4 regions of the Variovorax sp. PAMC26660 genome follow, and region 1 is predicted to be linked to each of the others. Evidence: predicted binding sites of a transcription regulator. Region 1 holds the regulator's gene; each other region holds the start of a gene.

Region 1 (3,202 bases):
CATCCTTACACCCAAGGCCGTCCCGGCGCCTGCAGCCGGCGCTTCCGCCCCGGCCGGCGCGAAGCCTGCGGCAGCGGCGCCCACCCCGGCCGCCGGCAAGGGCCTGCGTTCGACCACCACGCTCGGTGCCGAGGGAGAAACCCGAAAGTGATCGAAACCGCTGGAACCCAGGACGCCAACGGCAAGCCGGGCAGCCGCCTGGTCGCGCGCGGCCTGAAGAAGAGCTACGGCAGCCGCACGGTCGTCAAGGACGTCTCGCTCGACGTGCAGAAGGGCGAAGTCGTCGGCCTGCTGGGGCCCAACGGCGCCGGCAAGACCACTTCGTTCTACATGATCGTGGGCCTGGTGCGTGCCGACGCGGGCGACATCACGATCGACGGCGAGCCCATCGCCCACATGCCGATCCACCGCCGTGCCCGCATGGGCCTGAGCTACCTGCCGCAGGAAGCCTCGATCTTCCGCAAGCTCACGGTCGAGGAAAACGTGCGTGCCGTGCTGGAACTCCAGAGCGAGCCCGACGAAAGCGGCAAGCTCGTGTCCCTGTCGAAGCAGCACATCGAAGAGCGCCTGACCGAGCTGCTGACCGACCTGCGGGTCGACCACCTGCGCGATTCGCCTGCGCTCGCCCTGTCGGGCGGCGAGCGCCGCCGCGTCGAGATCGCGCGCGCGCTGGCCACCCAGCCGCGCTTCATCCTGCTGGACGAACCCTTTGCCGGCATCGACCCGATCGCGGTCATTGAAATCCAGCGGATCATCAGTTTCCTGAAAGAGCGCGGCATCGGCGTGCTCATCACCGACCACAACGTGCGTGAAACGCTGGGCATCTGCGATCACGCGTTCATCATCAGCGACGGGCATGTGCTGGCACAAGGCACGCCCTCGGAGATCGTCGACAACGCCGAAGTACGCAGGGTGTACCTGGGCGAACACTTCCGGATGTAGGGAGGGCGGCTTTCCCCATGAAGCAAGGGCTGTCCCTTCGCGTCTCGCAGCATCTCGCGCTCACACCCCAGCTGCAGCAGTCGATCCGTCTGCTGCAGCTCTCCACGCTCGAACTGAGCCAGGAGGTGGAGCAGATGCTCGACGAGAACCCGTTCCTCGAACGCACCGCCGAAGAAGCGGCGCGTGAGGAGTTCGGGCTCGATGCCGTCGACACGCCGGTCCAGCGCGACGAGGCAGGCGAAGCCGCCGAAAGCGAATTCGCCTCGGCGCCCACCAGCAGCACGAGCACCGCGTCCACCGAGACCAGCACCCCGGGCGAATCCGACGGCCCCGCCGCCGAGATCGCCGAGCGCGAGCCCGACTGGGAAGGCGACGGCACCGTCGACATGGCACCGGACGACAGCGAGTGGGGCAGCGATGCACCCGCGCGACAGAACAACCTGGGCAACGACGAGCGCGCCGACGCCACCGAACTCGCACGCAGCCAGGAGTCGCTGCAATCGTTCCTGCACCGCCAGGCGCTGAGCCTGCGCCTGAACGAAAACGACTGCGCCGCGCTGCGCTTCCTGATCGAGTCGCTCAACGACGACGGCTACCTCGAAGACTCGCTGCCTGCCTTGGCTTCGGGCCTCGCGGGCGACGACAACGATCAGTTCGACGACCTCGTGCACCACTTTCAGGTGGCGCTGGGCCTGCTGCAGAGCTTGGAGCCCGTGGGCGTGGGCGCGCGCGACCTGGGCGAATGCCTGGGCATCCAGTTGCGCGCACTGGCTGCCGAAGACCGCGACATGGACGAAGCGCAGGCGCAGGTCTACAAGATCGCCATTGCCATCTGCAAGCAGCCGATGGAGCTGCTCGCGCGACGCGACTTCAAGCGGCTGGCCACGCTCACCCGCAGCAACGAGGAGCTGGTGCGCTCGGCGCTGCAGGTCATTGCGCGGCTCGAACCCAAGCCGGGGCGCCGCTTTGTCGACGTCGAGCGCAACATCGTCATTCCCGACGTGATCGTCACCAAGACCGGACGCGGCACCGGCATCAAGTTTCGCGTCATGCTGAACCCCGAGGTGATGCCGCGCCTGCGCGTGCACGACATCTATGCTGGCGCGCTCAAGGCGCACAAGGGCGAGGGCAGCCAGGCGCTGTCGCAGCGTCTGCAGGAGGCGCGCTGGTTCATCAAGAACATCCAGCAGCGCTTCGACACCATCCTGCGCGTGAGCAATGCCATCGTCGAACGGCAAAAGAGCTACTTCGTGCACGGCGAACTCGCGATGCGGCCGCTGGTGCTGCGCGAGATTGCCGACGAACTGGGGCTGCACGAGTCGACCATCTCGCGCGTGACCACCGCCAAGTACATGTCCACGCCTTTCGGCACGGTCGAGCTCAAGTATTTCTTCGGCTCTGCGCTGGGCACCGAGACCGGCGGCAACGCATCGAGCACCGCGGTGCGCGCGCTCATCAAGCAGTTCGTGACCTCCGAGAGCATCAAGAAGCCGCTGTCGGACAGCCAGATCTCCGAGATGCTGAAGGAACAAGGCATCGAATGCGCGCGGCGCACGGTGGCCAAGTACCGCGAAGCGCTGCGCATCGCGCCCGCGAACCTGCGCAAAGCCCTGTAGAAGACCGCCAATGGCCCATCGCCCACGGAGCCGCCTGCTGTCGCGCTGTGGACGTTGGGTCTTTTTCCTGGCGGTGGTGTCGCTGTTCGCCGGCTGCGCCAACTTGCCCGACGAGGCGCCGCGCCCACCCACCAAGGCCATGGCCGCATCGACCGACACCGCGCTCGGCAAGATCGCGCTGGCTTCCCAGCCCGACCCCGATCTGAGCGGCTTTCGCCTGATGCCGGGCGGCGACTTTGCCTTCGACACCCGCATCCAGTTGGCGCGCCGCGCCCAGCGCACGCTCGACGTGCAGTACTACCAGATCGAGAACGACGAGACCGGCCGCTACCTGCTGCGCACCCTGCGCGACGCGGCCCAGCGCGGCGTGCGGGTGCGCCTGCTGATGGACGACCTCTACACCTCGGGCGAAGACGAACTGCTGCTCGGCCTGGCCGCCACGCCGAATGTCGAGCTGCGCCTGTTCAACCCGTTTCCGGCCGGGCGCGGCAGCCTGCTCAAGCGCTTCACTGCGTCGCTGTTCGATTTCGAGCGGGTCAACCGCCGCATGCACAACAAGCTGTTCATCGCCGATGGCGCGATGGCGGTGGCGGGCGGGCGCAACATCGGCAACCAGTACTTCACGCGCACCTCGGGCGAGAACT
Region 2 (3,202 bases), 380 kb from region 1:
TTCTTCGAGCGGCCCAGGCCACCGTAGAACAGCGCCAGGCCGGGGATGGTCATCAGGATCACGAGCAGGGTCGAGGTCAGCATCCAGGCGGTGTCGCCGGAGTCGATCTTCGGTGCCGGTGCGGCGGCGGGTGCCGCAGCAGCGGGCGCCGCGTCGGTGGCGGCTGCTGGCGCGGCCGGCGCTGCGGGAGCAGCCGCAGCCGGTGCCGAAGCGGCCGGCGCTTCGGCCGTGGCCGCTGCGGGCGTTTGCGCAAAGCCGGTGGTGCCGGCGGCCAACACGCTCAAACCGAGCGCAAGAGAGACAAGCAGTTTTTTCATAATCGTTGTTCTTTCGTGCCAGGACTCGGTCAGAGGGCTTCGCGGCCTGTTTCGCCGGTGCGGATGCGAACGACCTGTTCGAGGTTGTAGACAAAAATCTTGCCGTCGCCGATCTTGCCGGTGCGTGCCGCACCCTCGACGGCTTCGATCACGCGATCGACGAGGTCGTCGGAGACGGCCGCTTCGATCTTTACCTTGGGCAGGAAGTCGACCACGTACTCCGCGCCGCGGTACAGCTCGGTGTGGCCCTTCTGGCGACCGAAGCCCTTGACCTCCGTGACGGTGATCCCCTGCACGCCGATGGCCGACAGTGCTTCGCGCACCTCGTCGAGCTTGAACGGTTTGATGATGGCTGTGACCAGCTTCATGATTTGCTCCTTTGGATGGAAATGAAATGGTGCGGCAGCTTGGGCCGCGCCTCGTTGTGATTGTTTACAGCGTCTTCGTCAGCGTGAGGATGAAGCGTGCCTTGTTGGGCGAGTAGACCTGCTGCGCGGTGTACAGGCCGAAGTCGTACACCGGGCCGGCCGCGGTGTTGTACGCGCTCTTCTTGTTCGCACCCTGCACGGAGCCGGTCAGCGACAGGCCATTGCCGAAGTCGTACGCGGCGCCGATGTTGTAGTCGACGTAGCTCTTGTAGGGCGTGTTCCTGCGGATGTCGCTCGAGAGGGCTGTGTAGCCAACGGCCGCCTTCAGCGTGACCTTGGGGAAGATTTCCTTGCTGTAGGCCAGGTTCAGGTAGCCGGTGTTGGTGCCCTTCAGGCCCGAGCCGCCCTTGTTCCCTGCGAAGTTGAAGTAGTCCTTCGACACCGTGTGCGAATACTTGGCGGTGAACGAGCCGATGGTGTCGTTGGCGTAGGTGGCGCCGACATACAACTCAGTGGTGTTGCCTGCCGAGTTGCCCGAGTAGATGTAGGTGAGTGCACCGACGTCCATGTCGAGTGGGCCGGCCTTGAACTTGTAGCCGCCGTAGAGGTCGGTCTCGATGCTGTTGCCCTTGAGCCAGTTGACGCTGGAGTTCCAGTTGCCCACATAGAAGCCGCTGTCGCCGAAGGCGTAGTCGAGGCCACCCTGGATGGCGGGCTTGAAGCCCTTGGTCTTGGCGTAGTCGTTGCGACCGATCATGTCCTGGTCTTGCCCACGGAACTTGTAGTTGGTGGTCAGGGACACGTTGCCCGTGAGATTCGGGGCGGGAGCTGCCGCTGGCGCTGCGGCGTCCGTCGTTGCTGCGGTCTGCGCCAGGGCGGCGCCCGACGTGGTCAATGCTGTGGCCAGAACGATCAGCGCCTGAACGGCGGTACGGTGCGTCATCGGGAAACTCCTCGCAAGTGTTGTGGAACCTGATGACCCCCAAAGCAGGGAGCGTGCCAAAGTGCACGAATACGGCCCCTCAAGGCGATGGCCGTGGCCCGAGTTGGGAGCCAATTCGCTACAACGGATGTTTCGAGTGGTTGCAGAAGCCCGTGCGCTGCACCACACCGGGCATGAGAAAGATGGGCGCACCATCTTGGGGAGAGGGAGAAGAATGAGTCTGTCTTTGGTGCAAAGCCGCGCTTTGCTAGGGCTGGAAGCAGCCAGTGTCACGGTCGAGGTGCATCTGGCGAACGGCCTGCCCAGCTTCACGCTGGTCGGCCTGGTGGAAACCGAAGTCAAGGAAGCCCGCGAGCGGGTGCGCTCGGCGATCCAGAACGCGGGGCTGGAATTTCCGAACAACAAAAAAATCGTCGTCAATCTCGCGCCGGCCGATCTGCCCAAGGACTCGGGCCGCTTCGACTTGCCGATTGCGCTCGGCATCCTCGCGGCCAGCGGGCAGATCGACAGCGCCCGGCTCGCCGGTCACGAGTTCGCCGGGGAGCTGTCCCTTTCGGGCGAACTGCGCCCCGTGCGCGGCACCCTGGCGATGGCGCTGGCCCTGCACACGCGTGGCGTGGCAACGCGGCTCGTGCTGCCCATGGACAGTGCGCAAGAGGCCGCGCTGGTCCCGGGCGGCGAGGTGTATGGCGCCCGGCATCTGCTGGACGTGGTGCGGCAATTCATCGTCGACAGTGATGCCGCCGTGCAACTCCCCGATGCGCCGGACGACGGCTGGGCACGGGTGCACGCCGCATCCGGCGTGATCGCACCGCTTTATGCCGACCTGGCCGACGTCAAGGGACACACGGGCGCCAAGCGCGCGCTGGAGATTGCCGCGGCCGGCGGCCACAGCCTGCTGATGATGAAGACTAAAGACCCCGAAAGTTGTGAGCTAGTTACTTAAACAGATAGCCAAAGGCCACCCCTCCCACAGTAACTATTGCGACGATCATGGCCGCGTATTTCTGAGTGTTTGCGGAACTCACCACCACCCGGTGTTGTGCGACTTCTCGATCCTCGCGCTTTTGCTCATCCCGAAGCTTGATCCAAGCCGTCACCTCTCGGTGCTTTGCAGGGCTATACCCGCCCGAGGCATGTTTTTTACGGATGAAGTCTTCGTCAGTCGCATTAAGCTCCCGCCAAAACTCCGCCTTGTTGAACGCAGCCATACGCCCACCTCATGCATCGAGTTCCGGGCCCGCACCAATCTCTTGTGCGCGGTGGAACAGGGCGGTGTACTGAACCTCTTGAATCCATTTTTTGGCCCGCAACTGCATCGCGACCTTGTAGGGGTTCAACAGAAGAATGAAGTGCATAGGACCTGCGGCCCCAGGCCGATAGTCGATAAAACCCAACTCCTTAAGCACGCGCATGTGTTCGCGCCACGTAGAGACGCTCCTCTCACCCAAATAGCCCGCCTCCGATGCAGCAACCATCTCGTTGTCAATCTTCACCACCGCTTCGCCGAATACTCGGCACCACAACACTAGGTAGGAGCGGCCTGCTGGCACCGACTTCGAACTGACATGCTT
Region 3 (3,202 bases), 2.9 Mb from region 1:
CTGGCTGGTGGAGTGGATGTCGAGGATGTGGTCAGCCGCGCTCACCACCGGGCGCAGTTCGCGGGCGCGGCGCAGTTCGGGGCTGTCCTCGGTGCCGTCCAGCCATTCAGGCGACCAGACGCGGTTGAGGTTGTGCACGAGCTGGCGGCTGTCGAAGGGCAGCGCCTCGTTGAAGGACTCGTAGGCCGCCACGTTGGCAAAGCTCACCGTGAGCGTGCCGATCTTGGGGCGCACGTTGGTGTCGAGCAGGTGGGTGGCGGCGGTCATGCCGCAGATTTCGTTGCCGTGCGTGAGCGCGTTGATCAGCACGTGCGGGCCGGGCTTGCCGGACTCGAAGCGGTGCACGTAGTCGATGCCGGTGTTGCCCTTGCGATAGGCAGAGAGGTCGCGGGGCAAGACTTCGAGAGCGGGGGGAGATTGGGTCATGGGGGCTTTGGGGGGGTGAAGCGGAGCGGTCGGGCGAGTTTGCTACAGATGGCAATTTTTCGCCTCGCGCGCCCTGCCTCACCCCGCCTGCCTCACCTTGCCCGCCCTGCGCGCAGGGCGCCCGCCTTACCAGTTCACCTCGCGCTCCGGCGTGGCCGAGATGTGGTGGATCGACAGGTCGGCGCCGTCGTATTCCTCTTCCTGCGACAGCCGCAGACCCATCGTCGCCTTGAGCGCGCCATACACCACCGCGCCCGCCAACGCGGCCCATGCCACGCCGATGACGGTGCCGATGAGCTGCGCCCACAGGTTCACGCCGCCGATGCCGCCCAGCATCTGCGTGCCGAAGATGCCGGCCGCAATGCCGCCCCAGGTGCCGCACAGGCCGTGCAGCGGCCACACGCCGAGCACGTCGTCGATCTTCCATTTGTTCTGCGTGAGCGTGAACATCTTGACGAAGATGGCGCCCGCCACGCCGCCTACCACCAGCGCGCCCAGCGGGTGCATCAGGTCGGAGCCGGCGCACACGGCCACCAGCCCGGCGAGCGGGCCGTTGTAGACAAAGCCCGGGTCGTTCTTGCCCATGGCCAGCGCGACCAGCGTGCCGCCGACCATTGCCATCAGCGAATTGACGGCCACGAGGCCCGAAATCTTGTCGATGCTCTGCGCGCTCATCACGTTGAAGCCAAACCAGCCCACGCACAGCACCCATGCGCCGAGCGCAAGAAATGGAATGTTCGACGGCGGATGCGCGCTGAGCGAGCCGTCGCCCCGGTAGCGGTTGCGTCGCGCGCCCAGCAGCAGCACCGCCGGCAGCGCGAGCCAGCCGCCCACGGCGTGCACCACCACCGAACCCGCGAAGTCATGAAACTCGTGGCCGGTGAGCGAGGCGATCCAGCCCTGGATGCCAAAGTGCTTGTTCCAGGCGATGCCCTCGTACAGCGGATAGACGAAGCCGACGATCACCGCCGTGGCAATCAACTGCGGCCAGAACTTGGCCCGCTCGGCGATGCCGCCCGAGATGATGGCCGGGATGGCTGCCGCGAAGGTCAGCAGAAAGAAGAACTTGACCAGCTCGTAGCCGCTTCTTGCCGACAGTTCGGTGGCGCTCACGAAGAAATGCGTGCCGTAGGCCACGCCGTAGCCGACCAGGAAGTACACGATGGTCGACACCGAGAAGTCGACCAGGATCTTCACCAGCGCATTGACCTGATTCTTCTTGCGCACGGTGCCCAGTTCCAGAAAGGCAAAACCGGCGTGCATGGCCAACACCATGATGGCGCCGAGAAGGATGAACAGCGCGTCTGCGCCCTGTTTGAGTGCGTCCATTGGAGCTTCTTGCAGTTTTTGATTTGAATTGGTGCGTCGCACCCGAATTGCTCGGGCCGCCGGCGCAAGAAAGCAAAATTGGTGCCCGGAAGCTCTTTGATGGTGCGAAACGAACCATTAACGGGACATCTCGCGTCCATTGCGCACCGGAACAGGCCGTCCGATCGGCCAGGGAGGACTCAGCCCGCGCCGGCGCGCAGTGCGTCCCGATAGCGCCGGCTGCAGGGCACGGTGGTGCCGTCATGCATGTGCAGCCGGGCTTGCGCCCGGTCGATGGTGATGCACTGCTCAACCCAACGCATAGCCGTTGGGAGAGCAGCAAAACCACTTGTTGATACTGAGACAAGCCCGCGCGCTGCGCGCGCTTCTGCGGTCTGAAAATCGCGCGCGGTTTGACGCTGCGAGAACGCGCGCAGCGCTTCCATGGAGGATGCGCGTGCGGCGTTGACTTCGTGCTGACGTGCGCCGAGGTAGCTCATCCGCCGGCCTTCGCAATGAGGTAGAGAGCGCACAACGCCCACACCGCAAGGACCGTGATCAGAAACGCTCTCATAGCATGACCTCGATCAAGTGCGAAGCCTGCGCGCGAAGGTTGGACGCCAAGACGCGCTCGTACTGCGACAGCGAGCGCTGTGCGCCGCCGTCGAGGCCTTCGAGCCAGTAGCGAAGGCGCAGGAAGTTGCGAGCGTAGGCGCTCATTTCCACGACCTCACTTCACGGCGAATGTCGATCACGAGCCACCAGACGACCGCCCCGCACACGATGACGTTGACGACCAGCCAGGGCCACGGGGAAACTTGAACTTCGGTCACAGCGATTCGCCCGAGACGGGCACGCCGTTCGCCGTGTAGCTCAGATCGATTGCGATCTGGCCCGCGTCGGCGGTCACTTCGATGGACAGACCATCGAGGCCATCAGCCTCGGCGTCGCGCATCAGCCCGAGGACAGCGCCCTCCAGTTGCGCGAGCCGAGCGGCCTGCATCGCATCACGCGATTGCATGGTGCACCCCTCAAGCCTTGGGGAGCGGAGCGAGGCGCGGAGCCACCGCGAGGTTCCCCGAGCGGTCCACGTACAGGCTTGCGGGGTGCAGCTGGTATTCCCCGACTGCGTAGACGAGCGGCTGGCCCTGCTCGTTCTTGTCGAGGATGATTTCGGTTTTCTCGGGGAACGGACTCGGCTTCCCATCCTTGCCGATGGTGTGCAGATAGACCGTTTGAAAGTCCATGTTGTAGGCCTTGCCCGAGGTCTTGCCGATGCCCGATTGATTGCGGGTGAGGACGGCCGGAATGCTGACTTTGATCATGTGGTGGCTCCTATCCGTGCGACGTTGCACGCGAAGGCCCTGCACGCAGGGCTATCGTGTGGAACGTCAGGCAGGGAGCGCGAACCGGTCAGCCAGCCAATCGGCCACCGGCAAAATGCAGCAGTTCCAAAGAGCCAGGGCAG
Region 4 (3,202 bases), 3.1 Mb from region 1:
CAAGCTGGCCGGTGCCTGGTTTGCTATGAAAGGAGTAGCGGATGGTGCAGAACTGCTGCGGGTGAGTTGGCTTTTCGGCTCTTGAGGCCCGGACGCACGCTTGTTGTGCACTGCACCAACTCGAACCGCATTCGGCCTCAGCGCGCAGGCGGCGTGTCGAGCGGCAGGTAGTCGGCCATCGCCAGCACCGACTCGGCCACGTCGACCAGGCGCCGGCTCTGGTTCATCGCGGTCTGGCGCAGCATCTTGTGGGCCTCTTCTTCGCTCAGGCGCCGGTGCGCCATCAGCAGGCCCTTGGCGCGCTCGACGATCTTTCGTTCGTTGAGCGAGGCGCGCACGGTTTCGAGTTCATCGCCCATGGCCTGCAGCCGATGCGACTGTGCCTGGACCATGTCGAGCACGGAGCGCTCCAGGTGGCGGCCGAACTGGGCGGGTGCGGCGGCTTGCGCATCGGCATCGTCGAAGAACATGGCGCCGTCGGCTTGCGGGGCCAGCGTGCCGAGCACCTCCTGGTATTTCTGCAGCTCGCTGCGCGCCTGTGCGATCTTGTGGCCGCAGAGCGCGCGCAAGTCGGCGGCCAGGCGGTCTTCGACGGTCTTCATGGCGTCGATGCGGCGGGTGCAGCAGTCGAACCACGTCTGGCTCAGTTGGGCGTCGGCCGTGTCAGGCGGCGTGGCTGGCGCGGAGGTGGCACCCATGCGGCGCATGCGCTCCAGCTCGGCCAGCGTGGCATCGGACTGGCTTTCGCGCCACAGCGCGAGCAGTGCCGCATCGGAGAAATCAGTGAAGACCTGGAAGCAGCGCTCCTGCGATTCGATCAGGTGCAGCCATTGCAGGCGCTGCACCTCGCTGCTGCTGCCCTGCGACAGCACCGCGACGCCGAAGGCGCGCTCCTGGCCCGCGAACTCCTTGCCCTGCATGAAATTGAACATCGCCACCAGCAGGCGCGAAATCTCCGGGTCGGTGGCGCCATCGGCCGCCTCGAACACCACCGACAGCAGGCCCGCGACGAGCTTGGCAAAGGCGGCGGTGGCCTGGGCCGGCTTCAGTTCGAGCGCGCCGACGCGGCGGCGCAATGCGGGCAGCGCGTCCAGCCCCGGCAGCACCCAGGCGATGCGGCTGAAGAGGCGGGCGCCGTTGCCGGGGCCGGCGCGATGTTGGGCCTCGGTTTCGAGCTGGTCGAAACCGGCGCGCACCTCCTGTTCGAGCGCCAGGCATTCGGCGATCTGCGGATCGCGCTGGTCGGCGAAGCGGCCGCCGCGCGAGGCCAGGAACACGTTCGACATGCCACGCTCGCGCTGCAGTGCATGGACCAACCGGCCGATCACGCCGACCAGATCGCTCGTGCGGGCGAGCTGGTCCAGCTCGTCGATTTCGCAGCGGCGGGCGGCGATCAGAAAGTTCAGTCCGGATTTCATGGGTGGGGGAGCGCGCGGGTAGGGGCACTCTGTCACTGCAACATCCGTGCCTCGAGGGCGCCGCTTGCCCCTTGGCGGGCGTGCCCGGCAGGCGCCACCTACACTCGACGCCATGCTCTTGTTGGGAATCGAATCATCCTGTGATGAAACCGGCGTGGCGCTGGTCGAGTCATTCGGCGACGCGCTGCCGCTGCTGCGTTCGCACGCGCTGCACAGCCAGATCGCCATGCACCAGGCCTACGGCGGCGTGGTGCCCGAATTGGCCAGCCGCGACCACATCCGCCGCGTGCTGCCGCTGACCGAGGCCGTCATGGCCGAGGCCGGTCGCTCCTTGAGCGAGATCGACGTGGTGGCCTACACGCGCGGGCCGGGTCTTGCGGGCGCGCTGCTCGTGGGCGCCGGCGTGGCCTGTGCGCTGGGTGTGGCGCTGGGCAAGCCGGTGCTGGGCGTGCATCACCTCGAAGGGCATCTGCTGTCGCCGTTCCTGAGCGCCGATCCGCCGGAGTTTCCGTTCGTCGCGCTGCTGGTTTCGGGTGGTCACACGCAACTGATGCGGGTCGACGGTGTGGGTCGCTACGAATTGCTCGGCGAGACCATCGACGACGCGGCCGGTGAGGCCTTCGACAAGAGCGCCAAGCTCATGGGCCTGCCGTATCCGGGTGGCCCCTGGCTCGCGAAGCTGGCCGAGGGCGGCAGCCCCACGGCATTCAAGCTGCCGCGGCCGCTGCTGCACAGCGGCGATCTCGATTTTTCCTTTGCCGGCCTGAAGACGGCGGTGCTCACGCAGGCGAAGAAGCTGGGCGATCAGCTCGAAGCGAACAAGGCCGATCTGGCGGCGTCCACGCAGGCGGCCATCGTCGAGGTGCTGTTGAAGAAGTCGCTCGCCGCGCTCGACCAGACGGGGCTCAAGCGGCTCGTGGTGGCCGGCGGCGTGGGTGCGAACAAGAACCTGCGCGAGCAACTGAACGCCGCGTGCGCCAAGCGCCATGTGCGCGTGCACTACCCCGAGCTGCACCTGTGCACCGACAACGGCGCCATGATCGCCATGGCCGCCGCCATGCGGCTGCAATCGGGCCTGTCGCAGGCCAGCGAGCGCTATGCCTTCGACGTCAAGCCGCGATGGCCAATGGCATCGCTGACGGCCGAGGCATTGCAACCGACGACCGCATAGCGGGCTGGCGCGCGCGGCCGAGCGAAGGCAGCGGCAGCACGTCGAGCACATTGCGCCAGAGCTGGCGCCACTCGGGCCAGTCGTGGCCGCCTTCGGTGGTGAACACACGCCCCGGGGGCAGGGCGTCCGCCAGCAGCTTGTGGTTGCTGGCAAAGCGGTCGGCCAGGCCGAAACCCAGGTAGAGCTGCGGCAGGTCCTTGGAGGGCTTGGCCTCCAGGTACTGCTGGAAGAAGGGCCAGAGCTTGCGGTCGGGTTCTTCGTCGGGCTGCGGCCCGGTGGGCGCCTGCCAGGTGCGCAGGCCGCCGGCTTTCTTGATCTCCGCGCCGAGCACGCGACGGCCCAGGTACGGGGCCAATGCAACGATGCCATCCACCGAGCCCGGCCGCGCCAGTTCGTGGATCAATGCGCCGAAACCGCCGATGGAAATACCCACGAGCCAGATCGAGGTGTAGCCCTTTGCGCGCTGCGGCTCGATGACGTCTGCGTGCAGGCGTTCGCTGAGCGTCTGGTCGTAGTAGTAGGAAACGTCCGCGTCGACCAGCAGGGAGTCGGCGGCGAGGTGGCGCTCTCTGACGGCGCTGATGAAGCCTTCGCGCTCGAATTCTTCGGGCTT

The links. The regulator sigma-54, encoded in region 1, starts transcription at its own class of promoters, with help from an activator protein. The targets are predictions, from matches to a motif close to TGGCANGNAANCTGCTTT.
Region 2: the regulator sigma-54 is predicted to act here: its motif matches at 1,670-1,687, upstream of H7F35_RS13165 (TorF family putative porin).
Region 3: the regulator sigma-54 is predicted to act here: its motif matches at 1,825-1,842, upstream of H7F35_RS00755 (ammonium transporter).
Region 4: the regulator sigma-54 is predicted to act here: its motif matches at 1,453-1,470, upstream of H7F35_RS00135 (nitrate regulatory protein).

Annotation. Positions count from the first base shown of each region.
Region 1 covers NZ_CP060295.1:3,107,529-3,110,730, forward strand. Annotated here, with positions in the region: gene lptA (lipopolysaccharide transport periplasmic protein LptA) at 1-151, shown strand, start outside; gene lptB (LPS export ABC transporter ATP-binding protein) at 148-942, shown strand; gene rpoN (RNA polymerase factor sigma-54) at 960-2,558, shown strand; gene H7F35_RS14925 (phospholipase D family protein) at 2,569-3,202, shown strand, end outside.
Region 2 covers NZ_CP060295.1:2,727,824-2,731,025, reverse strand. Annotated here, with positions in the region: gene H7F35_RS13175 (ammonium transporter) at 1-317, opposite strand, end outside; gene glnK (P-II family nitrogen regulator) at 347-685, opposite strand; gene H7F35_RS13165 (TorF family putative porin) at 750-1,628, opposite strand; partial or broken gene H7F35_RS13160 (magnesium chelatase domain-containing protein) at 1,843-2,535, shown strand; gene H7F35_RS13155 (hypothetical protein) at 2,567-2,839, opposite strand; gene H7F35_RS13150 (hypothetical protein) at 2,849-3,202, opposite strand, start outside.
Region 3 covers NZ_CP060295.1:167,749-170,950, forward strand. Annotated here, with positions in the region: gene H7F35_RS00750 (succinylglutamate desuccinylase/aspartoacylase family protein) at 1-426, opposite strand, end outside; gene H7F35_RS00755 (ammonium transporter) at 553-1,755, opposite strand; gene H7F35_RS00760 (hypothetical protein) at 1,935-2,234, opposite strand; gene H7F35_RS00765 (hypothetical protein) at 2,305-2,454, opposite strand; gene H7F35_RS00770 (hypothetical protein) at 2,564-2,755, opposite strand; gene H7F35_RS00775 (single-stranded DNA-binding protein) at 2,766-3,059, opposite strand.
Region 4 covers NZ_CP060295.1:23,239-26,440, reverse strand. Annotated here, with positions in the region: gene H7F35_RS00135 (nitrate regulatory protein) at 138-1,418, opposite strand; gene tsaD (tRNA (adenosine(37)-N6)-threonylcarbamoyltransferase complex transferase subunit TsaD) at 1,531-2,589, shown strand; gene H7F35_RS00125 (alpha/beta hydrolase-fold protein) at 2,528-3,202, opposite strand, start outside.